3 regions of the Salinifilum aidingensis genome follow, and region 3 is predicted to be linked to each of the others. Evidence: riboswitches for the same ligand, from Rfam matches in the RefSeq annotation. Region 3 holds a riboswitch; each other region holds the start of a gene.
What was found. Region 3 has a riboswitch for cobalamin ahead of ACYVJE_RS17510 (magnesium chelatase subunit D family protein). Riboswitches for the same ligand answer to the same signal wherever they lie in the genome.
Positions count from the first base shown of each region.

Region 1: it holds a riboswitch for cobalamin, as region 3 does, so the genes downstream of both, ACYVJE_RS13695 (ABC transporter substrate-binding protein) here and ACYVJE_RS17510 (magnesium chelatase subunit D family protein) in region 3, are expected to answer to the same signal.
Region 2: it holds a riboswitch for cobalamin, as region 3 does, so the genes downstream of both, ACYVJE_RS01705 (ribonucleoside-diphosphate reductase subunit alpha) here and ACYVJE_RS17510 (magnesium chelatase subunit D family protein) in region 3, are expected to answer to the same signal.

Region 1 is NZ_BAAGTH010000009.1:98,488-103,491, forward strand. Features, by position in the region: gene ACYVJE_RS13690 (UvrD-helicase domain-containing protein) at 1-2,239, shown strand, start outside; cobalamin riboswitch at 2,396-2,605, shown strand; gene ACYVJE_RS13695 (ABC transporter substrate-binding protein) at 2,669-3,706, shown strand; gene ACYVJE_RS13700 (FecCD family ABC transporter permease) at 3,703-4,746, shown strand; gene ACYVJE_RS13705 (ABC transporter ATP-binding protein) at 4,743-5,004, shown strand, end outside.
Region 2 is NZ_BAAGTH010000001.1:361,234-366,237, forward strand. Features, by position in the region: gene ACYVJE_RS01695 (ATP-binding protein) at 1-1,340, shown strand, start outside; gene ACYVJE_RS01700 (response regulator) at 1,497-2,183, shown strand; cobalamin riboswitch at 2,320-2,549, shown strand; gene ACYVJE_RS01705 (ribonucleoside-diphosphate reductase subunit alpha) at 2,687-5,004, shown strand, end outside.
Region 3 is NZ_BAAGTH010000013.1:71,931-76,934, forward strand. Features, by position in the region: gene ACYVJE_RS17495 (LysE family translocator) at 72-701, opposite strand; gene ACYVJE_RS17500 (S1 family peptidase) at 963-1,811, shown strand; gene ACYVJE_RS17505 (GNAT family N-acetyltransferase) at 1,950-2,405, shown strand; cobalamin riboswitch at 2,597-2,733, shown strand; gene ACYVJE_RS17510 (magnesium chelatase subunit D family protein) at 2,792-4,951, shown strand.

The sequences.
Region 1 (5,004 bases), on a different contig from region 3:
GGACTACCGCAACCGCATCCCGCTACCGGAGATCATCGGCGAGCTGCGCGGCGTGGGGCCCAAGAGCAAGACGGTGTTCGCGGAAACCTCCCGGGTGACCGCCGCGTTCGGGCCGGAGCTGCACGTGCTCGACGAGGTGCCGGTCGAGCAGTTGGCCGGGCACGATCCCGCGTTGGGTGAGGCGATCCGTCGGCTGCGTGCCGGGCGGGTGCGCCGCGAGGCCGGCTTCGACGGGCAGTACGGGGTGATCCGCCTGTTCGACCCGGGCGAGGCGGCCGAGTGGGGCGGGTCCGCGTTAGCCCTGTTCGACGCGCCGACTCCCACCGTGCCGGCCCGGCGCGCTGCGGACGCGCCGGGCGGGGCCGCGGCGCCAGCCGGGGCGGGCGAGCACGCGGATGCGGCCACCGGCGGCAGGGAGGGTGCCGAGGAGACCCCCGGTCAGGCCGCGCCCGCCCGCCCGGGCGTCGCGGTCGGCGCTGAGCAGACCGGTGACGGCACGGAACCACCGGAGCCGGACGCGGTCGCGGCGACGGGACTGCTGGCCGGGTTGGACGGTGCGCAGGCCGCGGCCGCGGCCTGCGCCGGCGGGCCGCTGCTGATCGTGGCCGGACCGGGCACGGGCAAGACCCGCACGGTCACCCACCGGCTGGCGCACCTGGTCGCCGAGCGCGGCGCGGACCCGCGGACGTGCCTGGCGGTCACGTTCACCCGCCGCGCCGCGGCGGAGATGCGGCAGCGCTTGGAGGGGCTGCTCGGTGCTCCGGCCGCGGAGATGACGGTGACCACGTTCCACGGCCTGGCGCTGCGGATCCTGCGCGAGCACGCCGACGCGGCGGGGCTCACCGCCGGGTTCGGCATCGCCGACGCGGCCGTGCAGCACGACCTGCGGCTGGCGCTGGCCGGCGACCAGGGCGGGGCGCGGCGGCTGGCGGACGCGGCCGGCCGCGTCCGGCTGGGCGAGCCGGTCGAGGAGGACGTGGCCGCGCTGGTGCGGCGCTACCACCAAGCGCTGGCCGAGCGCGACCTGGTCGACTTCGACGGGCTGCTGGACGCGGCGGTGGCCGTGCTCGCCGAGCACCCGCAGGCCGCCGCGGCGTGGCGGGACCGGTTCGCGTGGATCACCGTCGACGAGTACCAGGACGTCGACGCGGTGCAGTACCGGCTGCTGCGGCAGCTGGCCCCGCCGGAGGGCAACGTGACCGCCATCGGCGACCCGGACCAGGCGATCTACGCCTTCCGCGGCGCCGACGTGGGCTACTTCCTGCGGTTCACCGCGGACTTCCCCACCGCGCGGGTGTGCCACCTGCAGCGCAACTACCGCAGCGGGGCGCACATCCTCACCGCAGCGCAGCGGGCGGTGGCGGCGTCGACGTTCGTGCCGGACCGGGTGCTGGCCGCGGCCGGGGACCGGCCGGCGCACCGGATCGTGCGGCACACCGCCGCCGACGAGCACGCCGAGGCGGCCTACATCGCCGGCACGGTCGAGCAGCTGCTCGGCGGGGCGTCGTTCCACGCGTTGGACTCGGGCCGGGCCAGCGGGCACGAGCGCGGCGGGTTCGGTTTCGGCGACGTCGCCGTGCTCTACCGCACCGAGGCGCAGGCGCACGCCCTGGCCGAGGCGTTGGACCGGCAGGGCCTGCCGGTGCAGCGCCGTTCGCACGAGCGGCTGGCCCAGCGCACCGGGGTGCGGCTGGTCACCGACGAACTCGCCCGCGCCGGCGGGGGCGCCGCGGACGACGTGGTCACCGGGATGCGGCGGGCGGCCGAGGTGGTGGCCGGGCGGGTGCCGGACGAGACGGCCGGGCAGGTGCACCACGCGGTGGATCTGCTGCTGCCGCTGGCCCGCCGCTGCCGCGACGTGACCGAGCTGGTCCGCGAGGTCGCGCTCGGCGCGGAGGTCGACGCGCTGGACCCGCGGGCCGAGGCGGTGTTCCTGCTGACGCTGCACGCGGCCAAGGGCCTGGAGTTCCCGGTGGTGTTCCTGGCCGGCTGCGAGGACGGGCTGCTGCCGCTGTCGTGGCCGCAGTCCCCGCCGGACGAGCAGGCGCTCGCCGAGGAGCGGCGGCTGGTGTTCGTGGGCATGACCCGCGCGCACGAGCGGTTGTACCTCACCGGTGCGGCGCGCCGCGGCGGTCGCGACCGGCGCCGCAGCCCGTTGCTGGACGGGTTGGGCGATGCGGTCGTCGATGAGCAGCCGGTGCGGCGCCAGCCGCGGCCGCGGCAGCTGAGCCTGCTGTGACTCCTCGACGGCCTGGGGGTGCCGCCGCGGCTGCCTGACCTGACCGCCCGGGTCGTCCGGGCGGGGCCGCGGGGGTGCCCCAACTCACCCCTCACCCGCCGGATCGCGGCGTGACCAGGGGTTTCGCCGGGGCGGATGGGCCGGGTCGGCGCGGGTGGTACGTTGTCGTTCGCCAGTCGAACTCACGCGCGACGTGAGTCAGGGAATCCGGTGCGAATCCGGAACTGACGCGCAGCGGTGTGGGCGACGGGCGGAACACGGAGCCGTGGAACGACCCCTGGCTCAGCCACTGGAGCACGCCCTCCGGGAAGGCGTTCCGCCCGGAAGACCCCGAGTCCGAAGACCTGCTGGCTCCCGGCCCGCGCGGCCGGGTCTTGTCATGCACCCGCGGGGCCCGCGTCACGGCCCCTTCGACACCGAGGAGCGTTCGTGCGCTTGCTGTCGGCACTGCACCGCCTCGCTCTGCCGTTGTCCCTGCTGTCCGCGCTCGCGCTGCTGGCCGGCTGCGGTACCGCAGCGGCGCCGCAGCAGCAACCGCCCGCCCCCGGCTACCCCCGCGCCGTGGACAACTGCGGCACGCGCACCGAACTGGACCGGCCGCCGCAGCGGGTCGTGTCGCTGAACCAGGGCACCACGGAGATCCTGCTGGCGCTCGGGCTGGGCGACCGCATCGTGGGCACGTCCATGTGGACCGACCCGCTGCCGCAGGAACTGGCCGCGGCGAACGCGTCGGTGCCGCGCCTGGCCGACGACATGCCGTCGTTCGAGTCGGTGCTGGCCGCCGAACCCGACTTCGTCACCGCCTCGTTCGTGTCCACCCTCGGCCCCGGCGGGGTCGCCAGGCGGGGACAGTTCGCCGAGCTCGGCGTGAACAGCTACCTCTCCCCCGCCGACTGCGCCAAGGACAACAGCGGCTCCGGCGACGGGCGGCGGCAGCACCCGCTGTCGATGCAGACCCTCTACCGCGAGGTCCGCGAGCTGGCGAAGCTGTTCGACGTGCCCCGGCGCGGCGAACGACTCGTCGCCGACCTGCAGGCACGCATGGACCGCGCCACCCGCGGCCTCGACGCCTCCGACACGTCGCTGATGTTCTGGTTCGCCAACTCCGAGTCGCCCTACCTGGCGGGCTGCTGCGGCGCGCCGGGCATCATCACCGACCAGGTCGGCGCGCGCAACGCCTTCGCCGACACGCACGCGGAGTGGCCGCAGATCAACTGGGAGACCGTGGCCGAGCGCAACCCGGACGTGCTCGTGCTCGGCGACCTCTCGCGCCGGTCGGAGACGGCCGAGACCGCGCGCGCCAAGATCGCCTTCCTCGAGTCGCACCCGGCCACGGCCCACATGGACGCGGTCGAGAACCACCGGTACGTGCGGCTGAGCGGGCAGGCGATGAACCCGTCGATCCGCACCGTGGCCGGAGTGGAGAAGGTCGCCGCCAAGCTGCGCGAGTTCGGGCGCGACCGGTGAGCGCGGCCGGGACGACCCGCGCGGCCCGGCGCGCGTGGCTGCCGCTGCTGTTGGTGGTGGGGCTGGCCGCGCTGGCGGGATCGGTGGCCGTGGCCATCACCATCGGCCCGGCCGAGATCCGCGTCGGCGACGTGTACGCCACCGTGGCCGCCCGCCTCGGGCTCGGCGAGTCCTCGCTGTCGCTGATCCGCGAGGGCATCGTGTGGAACCTGCGGCTGCCGCGCACGCTGCTGGCCGCGGTGTGCGGCGCGGGCCTGGCCACCTGCGGGGCGATCATGCAGTCGCTGCTGCGCAACCCGCTGGCCGACCCGTTCGTGCTGGGCGTGTCCTCCGGCGCGTCGACCGGGGCGGTGCTGGTGCTCGTGCTCGGCTTCGGCGGCGGGGCGGTGTCGATGTCGGCCGGCGCGTTCGCCGGCGCGATCGTCTCGTTCACCCTCGTGCTGGTGCTGGCGCACCTGCTCGGCGGCACCACCGACCGGGTGGTGCTGGCCGGGGTGGCGGCGATGCAGCTGTTCTCGGCGCTGACCTCGTTCATCGTGCTCACCTCGGCCGACGCGCAGACCACGCGCGGGGTGATGTTCTGGCTGCTGGGGTCGCTGGGCAACGCCGCCTGGACCGAGGTGGCCACGTGCACCGCGGCGCTGGCGGTGGCGCTGGTGCTCTGCGGCGGCCACGCCCGGTCGCTGGACGCGTTCGCCTTCGGCGAGGACGCCGCGGCCGCGCTCGGCGTGGCGGTGGCCCGCACGCGGCTGGTGCTGCTGTGCACCACGGCGCTGCTCACGGCGGTGGTCGTCAGCGCCGTCGGCGCGATCGGGTTCGTCGGCCTGGTGCTGCCGCACGCCGCGCGCGCCGTGGCGGGGGCGAACCACGCGCGGCTGCTGCCGGTGACGGCGCTGGCCGGGGCGGTGTTCCTGGTGTGGGTGGACACCCTCGGCCGCACGCTGCTCGACCCGCAGGAGATCCCCGTGGGCGTGATGACCGCGCTGATCGGCGTGCCCGCGTTCGTGCTCATCCTCTACCGCGCCCGGGAGACGCGATGACCGGTGACGGACTGGCCGCGGACCGCGTGACCCGCACGCTCGGCGGCGCGCTCGTCCTCGACGGGGTGAGCCTCACCCCGCAGGAGGGTTCCACCGTCGGCGTGCTCGGACCGAACGGGTCCGGCAAGTCGACGCTGCTGCGGCTGCTGGCCGGGGTGCTCTCCCCGACCGCGGGAGTGGTCACGCTGGACGGCCGCGCGCTCGCGGACCTCGGCCGCCGCGCCGTGGCCCGGCGAGTGGCGGTGGTCGAGCAGCACA
Region 2 (5,004 bases), on a different contig from region 3:
ACGTGCGCTACGTCGTCATCGTCGACTCCGACGGCATCCGGCACTCGCACCCCGACCCGCGCGCCATCGGCGGCCACCCGCACACCGACCCGGCACCGGTGCTGGCCGGCAACACGTGGACGGGCGTGGAGTGGGGCCCGGCCGGGCTCACCCTGCGCGCCCGGGTCCCGGTGCGCGACGAGGCCGAGGAGGTCGTCGGCTACGTCTCCGTCGGCGTGCTGTCCTCGCGGGTGACGCTGGCCGCGCGGAACGCGCTGCCCGTCATCGGCACGACCCTGCTGCTCGCCCTCGCCCTCGGCGCGGGTGGCGCGCTGTGGATCTCCCGCAGGATCCGCGCGAAGACGCACGGCCTGGAACCCGCCGAGATCACCGAGCTGCTGGAGAGCCGCGAAGCCCTGCTCTACGCCATCACCGAGGGCGTGCTCGCCGTCGGCGCGGACGGCACCGTGCTGCTGGCCAACGACTCGGCCCGCGAGGTGCTCGGGCTGCCGCGGGACTGCGTCGGCCGCACCCCGCGCGAGCTGGGACTGGACGAGCAGCTGTGCGACGTGCTGAGCGGTGCCGACACCCGGGAGGACGTGTTCCTCGCCGTCGGCGGGTGGCTGCTCGTGTGCAACCCCAGGCCGGTGCGCATCGGCGAGCAGGGCACGGGACGGCTGGTGACGCTGCGCGACCACACCGAGATCGTGCGGCTCGGCGGTGAGCTGGACGGCGTGCGCACCATGGCCAACGGCCTGCGCGCGCAGACCCACGAGTTCGCCAACCGCATCCACACCGTCACCGGCATGCTCGACCTCGGGGCCGTCGGCGAGGCCCGCGAGTACCTGTCCGAGCTGTCCGCCACGACGACGCGGGCGAGCACGTCCGTGTCCGAGCGCGTCCACGACACCGCGCTGGCGGCGCTCGTGCTGGCGAAGTCGGCGCAGGCCTCCGAGCGGGGCGTGGAGTTCGAGCTCGCCGCGCTCAGCGACGTGCCGCGGGAACTGCCGCCGCAGCTGCGCGACGACGTGCTGCTGATCGTGGGCAACCTGGTGGACAACGCCCTCGAAGCCGTGGACGGCTCCGGCTGGGTGGAGCTGCTCGTGCGGCTGCACCGGGACGGCGAACCGCTGCTGGAGATCCGCGTCACCGACTCGGGCCCGGGCCCGGCTCCCGCGGTCGCCGAGGAGGTGTTCGCCGCCGGGGTGAGCACCAAGGGGAGCGGCGGCACCGGCCACCGCGGCCTCGGGCTCGCGCTGGTGCGGCAGGCCGCACAGCGGTGGCACGGGTCGGTGGACGTGGACGCCACCGAGGAGACCGTGTTCAGCGCCTACCTCCCGGTGCGAGAGGATGCGCGCTAGCACGCCGGTAACGTCGCCGGCCGCTGCGCACGTCCGCGCGGTGCCGGTGGCGGCCGCCGTGCCGTCGGAAGCCGCGCCCCTCGGGGGCAGGACCCGTCGGAAGCGGGGACTCCCAGCGGAGGGCCCGCGCGGACGCCGCGCAGGAGGTGAGAGCCGGTGCTGTCGGTGCTCGTCGTCGACGACGACGCGCGCGTGGCGCGCAACCACCGGGATTTCGTCGCCTCGGTGCCGGGGTTCGCGGTGGTCGGCGTCGCCCACAGCGGCGCCGAGGCGCTGCGCGCCGTCGCCGAGCACCAGCCCGACCTCGTCCTGCTCGACCTCTACCTGCCGGACATGTCGGGCATCGACGTGCTGCAGCGGCTGCGGGCGCCGGACGAACCGGGCCCGGGCACGCCCGTGGACGTGCTGGTGATCACCGCGCTGCGCGACATCGACAACGTGCGCGCCGCGCTGCACGGCGGTGCGATGTACTACCTGCTCAAACCCTTCAACCTGGACGCGCTGCGGGAGCAGCTGGACCGCTTCGCAGCGGTGCGCGACAAGCTCACCGGCGTGGAGCAGGCCACCCAGCGGGACGTGGACCGCGTGTTCGGCGTGCGCCGCCCGACCTCGCGGACGAGCCTGCCGAAGGGGCTGACGGCGGAGACGGCGCAGCTCGTGGCGGAGACGCTGCGCGCGGCCGAGTCCGACCTGTCGGCCGTGGAGGTCGCCGAGCGCGCCGGCATCGCGCGGGTGACCGCGCGGCGCTACCTCGAGCACCTGTGCGCCGACGGGCAGGCCGCGCTGCGGATGCGGTACGGGTCGGCCGGGCGGCCCGAGCACCGCTACCGGTGGGTGCGGTGAACCACGAGGAAGTGTCCCCGGAAACGCGGGTGGGTGCGTAGCAGGACCTCCGGGGAAGCCCCCGCTCCGGGTGCTCGACATCGAGCAGCCGCCGCGACACGGGATCTGGCCCCGTTCGCGATCGCGCGTCGCAACATGTAGTGTGCTCGGTGCTGGTGGTTCACGGGGCCGGGAACGGTCCGGTGAGGCGAGAGGGAACCCGGTGGGAATCCGGGACTGCCCCGCAGCGGTGAGCGGGAACGACCGCCGTCACCACCCCCGCGGTGGTGCAGCACTGGACGCACGTCCGGGAAGCGACGGCCAGTAGGGCCGGCCGAGCGCCGGAAGCCCGCGAGTCCGAAGACCTGCCACCGGTGTGCGCGGGAGAACGCGCACGCACGCCGGGCCTCGAGGGCGGGCCCCGGACACGCGGACCACCCCGCCGGGTGGAGAACCCGCCACGCGGAACGCACCGCAGCGGCGCAGCGCGCCGGCGTCCACCACTCCCGCTCGCGAGGTCCCGGATACGGACGGACTCGCGAGAGGAGAGCGTCGTGACCCAAGCGCCCCCGGCAGCACCCGCGCGCACGCCGGAGCTGAGCGTGCGCGAACCCGACGGCCGCCTGCGCCCGCTCGACTGGGACCGCGTGGTGCGCCTCGTGCAGCACGCGACCAGCGGGCTCGCCGACGTGCACGCCGAACCGGTGCTGGCCGAGATCCGCCGCAACCTCTACGACGGCGTGCGCGCCGAGGAGCTCGCGCAGGCGCAGATCATGGCCGCGCGCACCCTCGTCGAGTCCGAACCGAACTACTCGCACGTCTGCGCCCGGCTGCTGCTGCACGCGCTGCGCGGCGAAGCGCTGCAGCACCTCGGCACGACCGCGTCCGAATCGGACATAGGCGAACCGGGAACCGACTGCGCCGAGCACTTCCCCGCCTACGTGCGATTGGGCGTCCACCTCGGACTGCTCGACCCGGAGCTGGAGCGGTTCGACCTGGAACGGCTGGCCGCCGCGCTCGTCGGCGAGCGCGACCTGCAGTTCACCCACCTCGGCCTGCAGACGCTCCACGACCGCTACCTGCTGCACGACGACGGGGTGCGGTTCGAGCTGCCGCAGGCGTTCTTCATGCGCGTGGCCATGGGCCTGGCGCTGCACGAGGACGACCGCGAGCGGCGTGCGATCGAGTTCTACGAGCTGCTGTCGACGTTCACGTTCATGGCCTCGACGCCGACCCTGTTCAACGCGGGAACCCTGCGGCCGCAGCTGTCCTCGTGCTTCCTCACCACTGTGGACGACGACCTCTCGTCGATCTTCCGCTCGTACCGCAGCAACGCGATGCTCGCGAAGTACTCCGGCGGGCTCGGCAACGACTGGACGCCCGTGCGCGGGCTCGGTGCGCGCATCCGCGGCACCAACGGGACCTCGCAGGGCGTCGTGCCGTTCCTGAAGATCGCCAACGACACGACGGTCGCCGTCAACCAGGGCGGCAAGCGCAAGGGCGCGGCGTGCGCCTACCTGGAGACCTGGCACATCGACATCGAGGAATTCCTCGACCTGCGCAAGAACACCGGCGACGACCGGCGCCGCACGCACGACATGAACACGGCGAACTGGATCCCGGACGAGTTCATGCGGCGCGTCGAGGCCGACGCCGAGTGGACGCTGTTCTCGCCCGACGAGGTGCCCGGCCTGCACGACGCCTGCGGCACCGACTTCGCCGAGCGCTACCGGGCCGCCGAAGCGGCCGCCGACCGCGGCGAGATCGCCGTGTTCCGCCGGGTGCGGGCGGTGGAGCTGTGGCGGCGGATGCTCACCGCCCTGTTCGAGACCGGCCACCCGTGGCTGACGTTCAAGGACCCGTGCAACCTGCGCTCGCCGCAGCAGCACGCGGGCGTGGTGCACTCGTCCAACCTGTGCACCGAGATCACGTTGAACACCGGCCCGGACGAGGTGGCCGTGTGCAACCTCGGGTCGGTGAACCTGCGGGCGCACGTCGGCTCCGACGGCCTCGACCACGCGCGGCTGGAGAGCACGGTCACCACCGCCGTGCGCATGCTGGACAACGTCATCGACCTCAACTTCTACACGCTCGACGAGGCCCGCGACTCCAACTTCCGCCACCGCCCCGTCGGGCTGGGCGTCATGGGGCTGCAGGACGCCCTGTTCGAGCAGGGCGTCCCGTTCGCCTCCGCGGAGGCCGTCGAGTTCGCCGACACGAGCACCGAGGCGGTGAGCTACTACGCGATCGCCGCCTCGGTGCAGCTGGCGGCCGAACGCGGCCGGTACTCCTCCTTCGAGGGGTCGCTGTGGAGCCGCGGCATCCTGCCGGTCGACTCGCTGCGCCTGCTCGAGCAGGCGCGCGACCCCGAGCACGCCGAGCTGGACCACTCCGCGCGCATGGACTGGGACGGGCTGCGCCGGCGGGTGCGGAACACGGGCATGCGCAACTCCAACGTGCTGGCCATCGCCCCGACGGCCACGATCTCGAACATCTGCGGTGTGGGCCAGTCCGTCGAGCCGCTGTTCTCGAACCTGTTCGTCAAGTCCAACATGTCCGGCGACTTCACCGCCATCAACCCGCACCTGGTGCGGGACCTGAAGCGGCGCGGCCTGTGGGACGCGGCGATGGTCGCGGACCTGAAGTACCACGACGGCACCGTCTCGGCCATCGACCGCGTCCCCGCAGACCTCAAGGCGTTGTACGCGAACGCGTTCGAAGTGGACAGCTCCTGGATCGTGGAGGCCGCGGCGCGCCGCCAGAAGTGGCTCGACCAGGCGCAGTCGCTGAACCTCTACATCGCCTCCCCGAGCGGCAAGAAGCTCGACGCGCTGTACCGCGC
Region 3 (5,004 bases):
GCGGCGGAGGGTGGACGCGGCGGCGCGGGAACCGCCTCGCGCCGCCGCACCTCCCCGCTGGCGGCAGGTGCTCAGCCCGCCACCAGGCCGATCGAGATCGTGACGAAAGCGGTGGCGCTGACGAGGTCGAGGGTTCGACCGACCCGGGGGTTGCGCAGCCGGTCGGCGATGTGCCCCGCCCCCAGGACGATCGCGAGCTCCCAGACGGCGGCGAGGGCGAGGAACAGCACGCCGAGCACGACGAGCTGCGCGGCGGGGTAGGCGGCGGAGCCGACGAACTGCGGCAGGAAGGCCAGGCTGAACAGCAGCATCTTCGGGTTGGTGATGTTGCTGAGGAAGCCGCGGGTGAACGGTTTCGCCGTCTCGGCGTGCCGCGCGGGCAGCCCGCTGCGGGCCTCCCGCCGCGCCAACCAGAGCCCGCGCAGGATGCTCCCGGCCAGGTAGAGCAGGTAGGCCGCGCCGATCCACTTCAACGTGGACAGCACCGCCGGCTGCTGCGTGATGAGCGCGCCGAGCCCGGAGATCACCACGGTCATCTGCACCGCGCTGGCGCTGTGGATGCCGAGCAGGGCGCGCAGGCCGGCGCCCCGTCCCTGGTGCAGCGAGGTGCGCAGCAGGAGGAACGTGTCCACGCCCGGGGTGAGGATCACGACGAGGCTGGCGATCAGGAACGCGGGCACCGTGCTGAGATCCACGAACACGTCCTCCTCCTCACACGATCAGGTTCGATCTGCCGGTGGCTACCGGCACGGGTCGGGACGCGTCGGGTGCGCCCCGTTCGATGCAAAGCCCCCAGTGCGCACATCCATGTGCTCAACATGCCCATGGAGAGGAAAATTTCCGCGATATATCCATAGTAACGGGATTTTTTCCGAAAACCATGTGAGTTGTGCCTCCGCCCGGCGAGCGCGCGGGGGCACTACGGTGATCGGCTGGCGCAACCCGGTGAGAGGAGGCACCCCGTGGCGAGGTGCGACGGGAGCGGAGACTCCGCCGACGCCCCCGGTGCGGAGGCGGGTGGGCGCGGCCGGCTCGTGCGCGGTGCGGGCGTGCTCGGCGGTGTGGTCACGGTTCTGGCCGGGATGTCCCCGGCCGCGCAGGCCGTCACCGCCGAGCCGAAGGTGCTCGGCGGGGAGCGGAGCGACACGAGCCGGGCTCCGTGGGTGGTGGCGCTCACCGACGCCGAGGGGCGGCAGTTCTGCGGCGGCACGCTCGTGCGCCCCGGCAAGGTCGTCACCGCGGCCCACTGCACCGTCGACCAGCTCACCGGCGTCGAGCGCCCGTCGGAGGACCTGCACGTGGTGGTCGGGCGCAGCGACCTGCGCACCGACGCCGGGAGCGAGGCCACCGTCGCCGACGTGTGGCGCCACCCCGACTACCGCGACGTGCAGCACGGCGACGACATCGCGGTGCTCACGCTGCGCGACCCGCTGCCGCAGCCGACGATCGACCTCGTCGAGCCGGGTGATGCGGAGTCGTACCGCCCCGGCACGCGCGGCACCGTGTACGGCTGGGGCCGCACCGCCGAGTCCGGTCCGTCCTCACCCGTGCTGCGCTCCGCCGAGGTGCCCGTGGCGGCGAACGCGGAGTGCGCGGAGACCTACTCCGAGTACGACCGGTCCGCGATGTTCTGCGCCGGAGTTCCCCGGGGCGGCGTGGACTCCTGCGCCGGGGACTCCGGTGGTCCCTACGTGGTCAACGGGCGGCTGGCCGGCGTCGTCTCCTACGGCGACGGGTGCGGCCGCCCGGACACCCCGGGTGTGTACACCCGCACCTCGGGCTACGTCCCGCTGCTCGAGGGGCAGCTGTGAGCCCGCCTGCGAGCCGCCTGCGCGGTGCTCCGGCGCAGGCCGGGGCGCCCAGCGGCGCGCCCCCGGCGGGGTGGCGTGCCTAACGGTGCCGCGGGGTCGGGCGAACCGGGCGGGCGCTGCTGTGGTATCCACGAACAGGTGATACTTCAGCCGCTCGCGACTGCTGTCCACCGGGCGTACACCGCCGATCTGGACGCGACCGATTTCTACCGCATGCTGCGCCTGCGGGTCGACGTGTTCGTCGTGGAGCAGAACTGCCCGTACCGCGAGCTGGACGACCGCGATCTCGAGGAGACCACCCGGCACTTCTGGATCGACTCCGCCGACGGAGTCGTCCTCGGCTACCTCCGGCTGCTGGAGGAGCCCGACGGCACGTACCGCATCGGCCGGGTGTGCACCGAGGCGGGCGCCCGCGGCATGGGGCTGGCGCGCAAGCTGATGCGCGCCGCGCTCGCCGAGATCAGGCGCAGTCCGGCCGTGCTGTCCGCGCAGGTGGACAAGGCCGGCTTCTACCGCTCCTTCGGCTTCGTCGAGAGCGGTCCGGTCCACGACGAGGACGGCATCCCGCACGTCGACATGCGGCTGGCCGAGTGAGGCCAGGCCCCGGCCGGGTCGCGGACCTCCTGCGCAGCTCGGGTGGAGCGCCGCAGCGCGGAACGGCCCGGTGAGCTCCCGCGGGCTCCGTGGGACTTCTCTCCGATCGGGCCCGCTGTGTTGGATCCGTGATCGCGCTCTGCCAGGATGCTGGTGGACCTGCAGGAAACGGTTCCACGAGGGGGCGCCAGGGAAGCCGGTGCGAATCCGGCACGGCCGGCGCCACTGTGACCGGGGAGCGGACCTCCCGCGCGGGCCACCGGACCGCGGCGCACGGACGCCGCCCCGGGAAGGCCGGAGGGACGCGAGGATCCGGGAGTCAGGACACTGCCGCCCCTCGCCCCGACACCCCGGGCGTCCGAGACCGGAGGAAGGAAGACCTTGGTATGACTGCCTCGCCGCAGGCCTCCCGCGTGAGTCCGCGCTTCCCGTTTTCCGCCGTCGTCGGGCACGACGACCTGCGGTTGGCGTTGCTGCTGAACGCGGTGCACCCCCGCATCGGCGGTGTGCTGGTGCGCGGTGAGAAGGGCACGGCGAAGTCGACGGTGGTGCGAGCGCTGGCCTCGCTGCTGCCGGTGCTGGACGTGGTGCCGGAATGCCGGTTCGCCTGCTCCCCCGCGCAGCCCGACGCGCAGTGCCCGGACGGTCCGCACGCCTCCGCGGGGGCGCAGCACCGCGCGGCGCGCCTGGTGGAGCTGCCCGTCGGCGCCACCGAGGACCGGCTGCTCGGATCGCTGGACGTGGAGCGGGCGCTGTCCGAGGGCGTCCGCGCCTACCAGCCCGGCCTGCTGGCCGCGGCGCACCGGGGCGTGCTCTACGTCGACGAGGTCAACCTGCTGCACGACCACCTCGTGGACGTCCTGCTGGACGCGGCGGGGATGGGGCGCGCGCACGTCGAGCGGGAGGGCGTGTCCGTCTCGCACGCGGCGTCGTTCGTCCTGGTCGGGACGATGAACCCGGAGGAGGGCGAGCTCCGGCCGCAGCTGCTCGACCGGTTCGGGCTGGCGGTGGAGGTCGGTGCCGACCGCGAGGTCGGGACCCGGTCCGAGGTGATGCGCCGCCGCCTGGCCTTCGAGGACGACCCCGAGGGGTTCGCCGCGCGGTGGGCCGCCGAGGAGGCCGAGCTGGCCGAGCGGATCGCGCGGGCGCGCGACCAGGTGGGCAAGGTCGTCCTGCCCGACGCGGAACTGCGCCGCATCGCTGCGCTGTGCGCATCGTTCGAGGTGGACGGGATGCGCGCGGACCTCGTGCTGGCGCGCACCGCGGTGGCGCACGCGGCCTGGCGCGGTGCGGACGCCGTGGCCGCCACCGACGTTGAGACGGCGGCGAAGCTCGTGCTGCCGCACCGGCGGCGCCGCGATCCGTTCGACGAACCGGGTGTGGACGACGACCAGCTGCAGCAGGCGCTCGACGACGCCGCGCAGCACGCGGACGAGCCCGGTGACGACCAGGGCGGCGGTTCGGACGGCGACGGGGACGACTCGGGCGGAACGGACGGCGACGGAGGGCCGGACGACGAAGGGCCGGACGACGGTGGTCCCGATGACGACGGCCCCGGCGGCGGCGCGCCCGAACCGGAGGAGCAGCAGGCCTCGGCGCCCTCCTCGCAGTCGCAGGGTCAGGAGTCCCAGGACTCGGACGGTTCCTCGCCGGCGCCGCAGGAGCGCCGCGCACCGGCGCCCGGGTCCGAGTTCCGCGCGCGCCTGCTGGAAGTTCCCGGCACGGGGGAGGGAGCTCCCGGCCGCCGCAGCCGCGCCCGCTCGCGCACGGGACGCGGGGTGCGCGCCTCGTCCCACGAGGGGTACGGGGTCCACCTTCCGTCCACTGTGGTCGCTGCCGCTCCGCACCAGCACGCGCGGGGGCGCAGCGGCCCCGGTCTCGTGGTGCGCAACGAGGACGTGCGCCGCACGGTGCGCGAGGGGCGCGAGGGGAACCTCGTGCTGTTCGCCGTGGACGCGTCCGGCTCGATGGCCGCGCGGGAGCGGATGTCCGCGGTCAGCGGCGCGGTGCTGTCACTGCTGCGGGACGCCTACCAGCGCCGGGACAAGGTCGGCGTGATCTCCTTCCGCGGGGAGTCCGCCGAGGTGGTGCTGCCACCGACGTCCTCTGTGGACGTTGCTGCGGCGCGGATGCGCCAGCTGCGCACCGGTGGCCGCACGCCGCTGGCCGACGGACTGCTGCGCGCGCAGCGGGTGGTGGACAGCGAGCGGGTGCGCGATCCGCAGCGCCGCCCGTTGCTGGTGCTGCTCACCGACGGCAAGGCGACGGTCCCGGCGAACGCGGCGACCGCCCCGAGCGGATCCCGGCAGCGGGCGCGCCAGGCGAGCGCCGATGCGGTGCGCGCGGCCGGCGTGCTCGCCGAGCGGGAGGTCGCCGGTGTGGTCGTGGACTGCGAGCAGGGGCCGGTGCGGCTCGGACTGGCCGGTCAGGTGGCCGCTGCGCTCGGTGCTTCCGCGCTGCGGCTGGAGGAGCTCTCGGCCGATGCGGTGGCCGGCGTGGTGCGCGCGGCGCAGCAGCCGGCGGGGGCGGTTCGGCGCGCCGCATGAGCGCGCCGTACACGAATTTTTATCGTGTTTTGGGAAACGCCGCACAGTTGCTA